DNA from 2 places in the Nonomuraea sp. 3N208 genome. Region 1 is predicted to be linked to the other one. Evidence: riboswitches for the same ligand, from Rfam matches in the RefSeq annotation. Region 1 holds a riboswitch; the other holds the start of a gene.
The links. Region 1 has a riboswitch for cobalamin ahead of cobN (cobaltochelatase subunit CobN). Riboswitches for the same ligand answer to the same signal wherever they lie in the genome.
Positions count from the first base shown of each region.

Region 1 (4,943 bases):
CGCCCACGGGTTCGACTGCGCCATGAACGCCTGGTTCTCCGGGTCGAGCACATAGGTCTCGGTGAGCTTGTCGTACATCCAGTCGGCGACCACGCCGGTGGTGGCGTCGTAGCCGAACAGGTAGTCGACGGTGGCGGCCAGCTCGAAGGCGCCCTTGTAGCCGTGGCGGCGCATCGCGGCCAGCCAGCGCGGGTTGACGACCCTGGCGCGGAAGATGCGGGACGTCTCCTCCGACAGGGTGCGGGTCCGGACGGCGTCGGGGCGGGTGCTGTCGCCGACGTACGCGGCCGGCGCCCTGCCGGTGAGCGCGCGAACGGTGGCGATCATGCCGCCGTGGTACTGGAAGTAGTCGTCGGAGTCGGCGATGTCGTGCTCGCGGGTGTCGACGTTCTTGGCGGCCACGGCGATCCTGCGGTAGGCGTCCTCCATCTGGGGGCGGGCGGCGACGCCGTCGAGGTCGCGACCGTAGGCGAAGCCGCCCCACACCGCGTACACCTCGGCCAGGTCGGCGTCGTCGCGCCAGTTGCGGCTGTCGATCAGCGGGAGCAGCCCGGCCCCGTAGGCGCCCGGCGCGGAGCCGAAGATGCGCATGGTCGCCCGGCGCCGGTCGCCGCCGGTGGCCGCAACGTGGGCGCGGACGTAGTTGTCCTCGTCCGGCTCGTCCAGGGAGGCGGCCAGCCGTACGGCGTCGTCGAGCATGGCGACGACGTGCGGGAACGCGTCGCGGAAGAAGCCGCTGATGCGGACCGTCACGTCGATCCTGGGGCGGCCCAGCTCGGCGAGCGGGATCGGCTCCAGGCTCGTGACCCGGCGCGAGGCCTCGTCCCATTCGGGGCGGACGCCGAGCAGGGCCAGCACCTCGGCCACGTCGTCGCCCGCCGTACGCATCGCGCTGGTGCCCCAGACGGACAGCCCCACCGAGCGCGGCCACTCGCCGGTGTCGGCTCGGTAGCGCTCTACCAGCGACTCGGCCATGGCCTGGCCGGTCTCCCAGGCCAGTCTGCTGGGGATCGCACGAGGATCGACGGAGTAGAAGTTGCGGCCGGTGGGCAGCACGTTGACCAGACCGCGCAGGGGTGAGCCGCTCGGCCCGGCGGGGACGTAGCCGCCGTCCAGGGCGTGCAGGACGTGGTCGAGCTCGTCGGTGGTGCGGGCCAGGCGCGGCACCATCTCGGTGGCGGCGAAGGCGAGGACCCGCGTCACGAGGTCGCCTCTGTCGCCGGGCAGCCCGCGCGTGACCTCCCCCGCCGCGTCCTCCGCCCAGTCGCGTCGCTCCATGGCCTCAACGAGGGCGCGGGCGGTCGCCTCGGCCCGGTCCACGCTCGCCAGTTCCGCCGTGCCGTCCTCGGCCAGGCCGAGCGCCTCACGCAGGCCGGGCAGCGTCTCGCGGCCGGACCACATCTGCCGGGCGCGCAGCATCGCCAGGACCAGGTCCACGCGCACCTGTCCGGTCGGCGCCTGCCCGAGCACGTGCAGGCCGTCGCGGATCTGGGCGTCCTTCACCTCGCACAACCAGCCGTCGACGTGCAGGATGAAGTCGTCGAACTCGCTGTCGTGCGGCCGGTCCGCCAGGCCGAGGTCGTGGTCGAGCCGGGCGGCCTGGATCAGGGTCCAGATCTGCGCCCGGATGGCGGGCAGCTTGGCCGGGTCCATGGCGGCGATGGTGGCGTGCTCGTCCAGGAGCTGCTCCAGCCGGGCGATGTCGCCGTACGTCTCCGCCCGCGCCATGGGCGGCACCAGGTGGTCCACCAGGATGGCGTGCGCCCGCCGTTTGGCCTGCGTGCCCTCCCCCGGGTCGTTCACCAGGAACGGGTAGACCAGCGGCAGGTCGCCGATGGCCGCGTCGGTGCCGCACGCCGCGGACATGCCCGCCGACTTTCCGGGCAGCCACTCCAGGTTGCCGTGCTTGCCCACATGCACCATCGCGTGTGCGCCGGAGCCCCCGAACTCGGCCGACAGCCAGCGGTAGGCGGCCAGGTAGTGGTGGCTGGGCGGCAGGTCGGGGTCGTGATAGATGGCGATCGGGTTCTCGCCGAAGCCGCGCGGCGGCTGCACCATCACCACGAGGTTGCCGGCCCGCAGTGCTGCCAGGACGATGTCGCCGTCGTGCACGAACAGCTCGCCCGGCGGTGGTCCCCAGTGCCGCTCCATCTGCGCCCGCAGGCCCTCGGGCAGGGTCCGGTACCACTCTGCGTAGGACGCGGCGGAGATGCGTACCGGATTACCCGCCAGGTGCTCCTCGGTCAGCCAATCCTGGTCCTGGCCGCCCGCGGCGATCAACGCGTGGATGAGCGCGTCGCCGTCCTGCTCCGCCACCCCGGGGAAGCCCTCGCCCAGGTCGTAGCCCGCTTCGGCGAGCCTGGCCAGCAGCCTGACCGTGCTGGCCGGGGTGTCCAGGCCGACCGCGTTCCCCACCCGGGAGTGCTTGGTCGGGTACGCCGACAACATCACCACCAGGCGGCGCTCGGCGGGCGGGGTGTGCCTGAGCAGCCCGTGCCGCACCGCGATGCCCGCCACCCGGGCGGCCCGCTCGTCGTCGGCGACGTAGACGGTCAGCCCGTCGGGGTCGATCTCCTTGAACGAGAACGGCACCGTGATGATCCGGCCGTCGAACTCCGGGATGGCCACCTGCGAGGCCGCGTCCAGCGGCGACAGGCCGTCGTCGTTCTCCTCCCACGCTTGCCTGCTGGTGGTCAGGCAGAGCCCCTGCAGGATCGGCACGTCCAGGGCGGCCAGCGCGCCCACGTCCCACGCCTCGTCGTCGCCGCCCGCGCTCGCCGCGGCGGGGCGCGAGCCGCCCGCCGCCAGCACGGTCACCACCAGCGCGTCGGCGGCCCGCAGGGTGTCGAACAGCTCGGGCTCGGCGGTACGCAGTGAGGAGCAGAAAACCGGCAGCGCCTGCCCGCCCGCCTCCTCGACCGCCGCGCAGAGCGTCTCCACGAACCCGGTGTTGCCCGCCATGTGATGCGCCCGGTAGTACAGCACACCGATCACAGGCCCCCGCCCGGAACGCGCGTCGCGCTCCAGCAGCCCCCAGGAGGGCGTGGGCTCCGGGGGCGCGAATCCGCGTCCGGTCAGCAACACCGTGTCCGACAGGAACGCGTGCAGCTCCCCCAGGTTGGTCTGCCCGCCATGGGCCAGGTAGGCGTGGGCCTCGGCGCAGACGCCGCCACTGACCGTGGACAGCTCCATCAGCTCGGCGTCCGGCGCCTGCTCACCGCCCAGCACCACCACCGGGCGCGGCCCGGCCAGCAGCGCGTCCAGGCCCTCCTCCCAGGCGCGCCGGCCGCCGAGCAGGCGTACCACGACCAGGTCGACGTCCTCCAGCAGGGCAGGCAGGTCCTCGGCCACCAGCCGGGCCGGGTTCCCCAAGCGGTAGGCGGCACCGCTCGCGCGAGCACTCAGCAGGTCGGTGTCGGAGGTGGAAAGCAGCAGGACGGTACGGCTGTCGCCAGGCACAGCGCAATCCTCCCTCGGGGTCCTCGCCCCGGTCGTGGGTGTCGCGACGGCTGGAGTCTCCTGGCTCCCGGATCGACGCTCACCCCGGCCTTCCCACCCGTCGCCGGGCAGTGGCCTTCGGTGGGGTTCGCTCCCCGGTCACAGTGGCGGGACCGCGCCGGATTCGCACCGGCTTCCTCCCTTGCCATCGCCTACGCAGGAGCCTACGGCAGGAAGACCGTTGCCAGAAGTGGCGTTACCATCCTGATCGTGTCCATAGCCGACTTTTCCGGACGTTTGCGCCCTGACGCCTGTCCGGGAGCGCTACAGGTGCACGAGGCCGCCGACGGGCCCTTGGCCAGGGTCCGTCTGCCGGGCGGCGCCATCTCGCCCGGCCGGCTCCGCGAGCTGGCCGGCTGCGCGGAGGACCTCGGCTCGGGCGTGATCGAGCTGACCTCCCGGGCGAACGTCCAGGTGCGTGGTCTGCGCTCGCCCGCCGCCTTCGCCGAGCGGATCGCCGCCGCCGGGCTGCTGCCGTCGGCGGCGCACGAGCGGGTGCGCAACATCGTGGCCTCGCCGCTCGGCGGCCGCACCGGATTCCTGGACCCGCAGCCGCTGGTGGACGCGCTGGACCGGGCGCTGTGCGCGCGACCGCGCCTGGCCGGGCTGCCGGGGCGGTTCCTGTTCGCGGTGGACGACGGCACCGGCGACATGCTCGCGCTCGGCGCCGACGTCACGTTCTTCGACGGGCGGCTGCTGCTGGCGGGCGTGGATGCGGGACTCGCCGCGAGCCCGGACACGGCCGCCGAACGCATGATCGCCGCCGCCGAGGCGTTCCTCGACGAGCGTGAGACCTCCGGAGGGGACCAGGCCGCGTGGCGGATCGCGGAGCTGGCGAACGGGCCCGCCCGCATCGCCGCCCGCCTCCGCGCCACACCCCGTCCGCTATCCCGGTCGAACTCGGACTCCGGGGCCGCGTCGGCCGCCGGGACCGCCTCGGACGCCACGGTCGACTCGGACGCCGTGGTCACCACGGTCGCCCCGGTCACCCCGGTCGCCGCGGTTGCCTCGGTCGCCTCGGCGTCCTCGCAGCGCGCGGGGCGCGTCGAGCAGCGGGACGGGCGGGTGGCGCTGGCGGCCGTGGTGCCGCTCGGACGGCTGTCCGCCGCCCAGGCGCGCGCCATCGCCGAAGCCGCCGAGGTGAACGACGCTGCCGGTGCGGAGGGCACCACCGGTGGGGCGGTTCCGGTGCGGCTCACGCCGTGGCGGACCGTCGTCCTTCTCGACCTGGAGCGCGCCGCCGCGGACCGGGCGACGCGGGTCCTGGAGGCGGCCGGGCTGGTGACCGACCCGGCGTCGCCCTGGGCCGGCGTGAGCGCCTGCACCGGCCGCCCGGGCTGTGCCAAGTCGCTGGCCGACGTTCAGGAGGACGCGCGGCGCTGGGTGGCGACCCTGGACGGTACTCCGGCGATGCCCGTGCACTGGTCCGGTTGCGAGCGGCGCTG
Region 1 covers NZ_JBQQBR010000026.1:55,755-60,697, reverse strand. Annotated here, with positions in the region: gene cobN (cobaltochelatase subunit CobN) at 1-3,459, opposite strand, end outside; cobalamin riboswitch at 3,491-3,696, opposite strand; gene cobG (precorrin-3B synthase) at 3,709-4,943, shown strand, end outside.

Region 2 (4,943 bases), on a different contig from region 1:
TGCATCTCTCTGTAATGGGTGAATAACTTAGGGTAAGGAGGGGCAGGCGAAGGAGAGGCACATGCGCCGTCGGCGGTTCTTCGCATGGGGGCTGGGCGTGGCCGCGATCGCGGCCGGCTGCGGGACCGAGCACGTCACCCGCGGCGCGGCGGGCCGGCGGACCGAGTTCTCGATCAATCCTGGCGGGCGCCGCTGGGACCGGGTCGGACAGGCGTTCGCGGGCGCGGCCCGCACCTCCGGGTACGAGACCGGCGCCGGCACGAGGATCACCCTGACCGGCCTGCCCGCGCTGGCCGACGCCGAGCTGAACAGCAGCAAGGCACTGCTCCACACCGCCACCCCGCTGTCCAGGCTCGCCGGCGACGTGGAGGTCGTGGTCGTGCCCGCGAACTCCCGCTTCAAGGACTTCGCCGACTTCGGCGCTCACCTACTCGCCCAGCCGGGGCAGACGTTGCTGGCGGGCGGGCCGCAGGGGGCGCCCGACCACCTGCTGTTCGGCCTGATCGCCAAGGGGCTCGGGGCGGACACCAGGCAGGTCGACTACACCGGCTACCCCAGCTGCCAGGAGGCCGGGGTCGCGCTGCTGTCCGGCAAGGCCGTGGCCGCCGCGGGGACGCTCGCGGACTGGCGTACGAGCATCGCCAAGGGCCGGGTGCGGGCGCTTACCGTCTCCTCCGCCGTCCGGATGCCCGATCTCGATGTGCCGACGTTGCTGGAGTCCGGCGTCCGCGTGGACTTCGCCGACTGGACAGCCGCCTTCGGGCCCGACGACATGCCGGACGAGAGCCGCGAATCGGCCATCCGTATGTGCGAGGACGTCACCGGCTCGCCCGGCTGGCAGGCCGCCTGCCGGGCGGCCGGCTGGATCTCGATCCCGCTCAGCGGCGACGACTTCACGCGATGGCTCGGCTCCGAGGTGGAGCGCACCCGCGCCGTCCTGCGGGATCTCGGATTGGTGGACGCGACCAAAGCCACAACATGCTGGGGTAGTTGCGGGAACGGCCACTAGATGTAGGATCCTGATCGTCGCTGGTTCGCCTCTCCGGAGGCGGAGCAAAAGGGAACCCGGTGCGATTCCGGGGCTGCCCCGCAGCGGTGAGCGGGAACGACCGCCGTCATGAGCACTGGAGCGATCTGGGAAGCGACGGCCAGTAGGAGCCATTGAGCGCGCCCGCGAGCCCGAAGACCTGCCAGCGTTGTGCAGTGTCCATGGCCTCGAGGGAGGGCCGCGGAGCTACGGGGACCCGCCGTGCTCTCGCGCGCTCTCACGGGGATGAGCTCGCGAGGAGAGAGCACGTGACGCAGGTCATTGAGATCGACCGCCGGCTGGCCATCGAGGAGGCCGCGGCCCGGGTGATCACCGACCCGGCCAACTCCCGAGTCGCCGCCAGGCTGCTGGCCGAGGAGATCGCCGACGAGGCGGCCGGCCACGGGGTGCGGACGTTCTCCGAGTCCATCGCCGCCACCCACGCGGCCGGCCTCATCCAGGACGGGCTGGCCGCGTTCGTTGCCGCGCACGCCGCCGAGCTGGACGCGCTGGTCTCGGAGGCGGCCGACGGCCGGTTCGAGTACTTCGGCCTGCGGACCGTCTACGACCGGTACCTGATGCGCCACCCCGAGACACGGGCCGTGCTGGAGCGGCCGCAGCACTTCTTCCTGCGCGTGGCCTGCGGGTTGTCGGAGACGGTCGAGGAGGCCGCCGAGCTCTACGCCCTGATGTCCACGCTGTCCTACCTGCCCAGCTCTCCCACGCTGTTCAACTCCGGCGCCCGCCGGCCGCAGCTGTCATCGTGCTTCCTGCTCGACTCGCCGCGCGACGAGCTGGAATCGATCTACGACAGGTACGGCCAGGTGGCGCGGTTGTCCAAGTACGCCGGCGGCATCGGCATCTCCTGGACTCGGGTGCGCTCGCGCGGCTCCCTGATCCGGGGCACCAACGGCCACTCCAACGGCATCGTCCCGTGGCTGCGTACCCTCGACTCCTCGGTCGCGGCGGTCAACCAGGGCGGCCGGCGCAAGGGCGCGGCCTGCGTCTACCTGGAAACCTGGCACGCCGATATCGAGGAGTTCCTGGAGCTGCGCGACAACACCGGCGAGGACGCGCGTCGCACGCACAACCTCAACCTGGCCAACTGGGTGCCCGACGAGTTCATGCGCCGGGTGGAGGCGGATGAGGTCTGGTCGCTGTTCGACCCGAAGGAGGTGCCCGACCTCACGGATTTGTACGGCGAGCCGTTCACGGCCGCGTACCGCACGTACGAGGCCGCCGGGCGCTATGTCCGGCAGCTCCCCGCCCGCACCTTGTACGGCCGCATGATGCGGACCCTCGCCCAGACCGGCAACGGCTGGATGACGTTCAAGGACGCCGCCAACCGCGCCTCCAACCAGACCGCCCGCCCCGAGAACGTCATCCACCTGTCCAACCTGTGCACCGAGATCCTCGAGGTCACCAACGACGCCGAGACCGCGGTCTGCAACCTCGGCTCGGTCAACCTGGCGGCACACCTCGCGGGCGGCGACATGGACTGGGAGCGGCTGCGCCGCACTGTCCGCACCGCGGTCCGCTTCCTGGACCGCACCATCGACCTGGGCTTCTACCCGACGCCTGAGGCCGAGGCGGCCAACAAGCGGTGGCGGCCGATCGGGCTCGGCGTGATGGGGCTGGCCGACGTGTTCTTCACGCTGCGGCTGCCGTTCGACTCGCCGCAGGCCCTGGCGCTGTCCACGCGGATCGCCGAGGAGATCGCGCTGGCCGCGTACGACACCTCGGCCGATCTGGCCGCCGAGCGCGGCAGGCATCCGTCGTACGCCGACACCCGGGCGGCCGGGGGAGTCCTGCACCCGGACCATTACGTGGGGAGCACGCCACCCTGGGACGCGTTGCGCGAGAAGATCGCGATCAACGGTCTCCGTAACTCCCTCATGATCGCCATCGCGCCGACCGCCACGATCGCCTCCATCGCCGGCTGCTACGAGTGCATCGAGCCGCAGGTGTCCAACGTGTTCAAGCGTGAGACCCTGTCCGGAGAGTTCCTCCAGGTCAACCGCTACCTGGTGGCCGACCTGCAGGCACGCGGGCTGTGGACGCAGCAGATGCGGGACGCGATCAAGCGCGCCGACGGCTCGATCCAGGACGTCCCCGGCATCCCCGGCGACCTCAAGGCGCTCTACCGGACTGCCTGGGAGCTGCCGCAGAAGGCGCTGATCGACCTGGCAGCGGCGCGGCAGCCGTACATCGACCAGTCGCAGTCGCTGAACCTCTTCATGGCCAGCCCGACGATCGGCAAGCTCTCCTCGATGTACGCCTACGCCTGGAAAAAGGGCCTGAAGACCACCTATTACCTGCGCTCACGCCCCGCGACCCGTATCGCCCAGACCACGGTGGCCGCGCCCGAGCAGGAGGCCGTCGCCTGCTCACTGGAGAACCCAGAGGTCTGCGAAGCCTGCCAGTAACCCAGTGACCCAGTGACCCAGTGACCCAAGTGACCGCTTCACCGAAGAACACGGCCAACGACGCGCTCGTAACGGCGCGTACCCCGTGAGCCTTCACGACCGGCCATGACAGACCCCAGCCTTGTGCGGCGCGTGCGGTGACGCTGGGCGACCGTAAAAGACAGAAGTAGATGTTATTGAGGAGAAAGCGTTGCTGCTCGACCCCGGAATGGACCTCACACTCCGACCGATGCGCTATCCGGACTTCTACGAGCGTTACCGCGCCGCCATCCGGAACACGTGGACGGTCGAGGAGGTGGAACTGCACTCCGATCTCGCCGACCTGACGAAGATGACGCCGCAGGAGCGGCACCTCATCAACCGCCTGGTCGCGTTCTTCGCCACCGGCGATTCGATCGTGGCCAACAACCTGGTGCTCAACCTCTACCAGCACGTCAACGCCCCCGAAGCGCGCCTGTATTTGAGCAGGCAGCTGTTCGAGGAGGCCGTCCACGTGCAGTTCTACCTGACGCTGCTCGACACTTACCTCCCCGACCTTGATGAGCGGGTGAAGGCGTTCGCCGCCATCGAGCACATCCCCTCGATTCGCGACAAGGCGGAATTCTGCTTCAAGTGGATCGACTCGATCAACGGTCTGGACCGCCTGGAAACCGCTGCCGAGCGCCGCCAATTCCTCCTCAACGTCATCTGCTTCGCCGCCTGCATCGAGGGCCTGTTCTTCTACGGTGCCTTCGCCTACGTGTATTGGTTCCGCTCTCGCGGCCTGCTCGGCGGCCTGGCCACCGGTACGAACTGGGTGTTCAGGGACGAGTCCATGCACATGGAGTTCGCCTTCAGCGTGGTGGACACGGTCCGGGCCGAGGAACCGTCGTTGTTCGACGACGAACTGGGCAAGCAGGTCACCGCCATGCTGGAGGAGGCCGTGACCGTCGAACTGGCCTTCGCCGAGGACCTGTGCGGTGACGGCATGGCCGGCATGAGCGTGGACCAGATGCGCCAATACCTCGAGTACGTCGCTGACCAGCGCCTGGCCAGGCTCGGCATGCCCCGCCATTACGGCTCCGCCAACCCCTTCGCGTTCATGGAGCTCCAGGACGTCCAGGAACTGGCCAACTTCTTCGAACGGCGCGTCTCCGCTTACCAAGTGGCGGTTGAGGGCAATGTGACCTTTGACGAGACGTTCTAAGACAAAGGGGGGCATCTGCGTGCAGTCTCCGTTGGACTGGCCGATTCTCGTGATCTCGGTGATCGGGTCGATCATCCTGGTGGAGGCGGTCCGCAGGATGCTGAACAGGGTCGGGCGCAAGTTCGCGCTCGCCCGGCATCTGGTGGAGCACTGCACGTGGCCCGCGTTCGCGGTGGCCGCCGTGCTGGCGTTCAACGTGGTGTTCGGGCCCGGCATGTTCGGCGACTCGCCGTCCGAGCGGGGCCTGGCGAGCACGGTCGAGCGGGTGCTCGGCCTCGTCACCATCGCCGCGCTCACCTGGCTG
Region 2 covers NZ_JBQQBR010000014.1:199,684-204,626, forward strand. Annotated here, with positions in the region: gene ACTWPT_RS22760 (tripartite tricarboxylate transporter substrate-binding protein) at 62-1,009, shown strand; cobalamin riboswitch at 1,014-1,209, shown strand; gene ACTWPT_RS22765 (ribonucleoside-diphosphate reductase subunit alpha) at 1,297-3,453, shown strand; gene ACTWPT_RS22770 (ribonucleotide-diphosphate reductase subunit beta) at 3,683-4,639, shown strand; gene ACTWPT_RS22775 (mechanosensitive ion channel family protein) at 4,659-4,943, shown strand, end outside.
Region 2: another riboswitch for cobalamin. It lies ahead of ACTWPT_RS22765 (ribonucleoside-diphosphate reductase subunit alpha); the one in region 1 lies ahead of cobN (cobaltochelatase subunit CobN).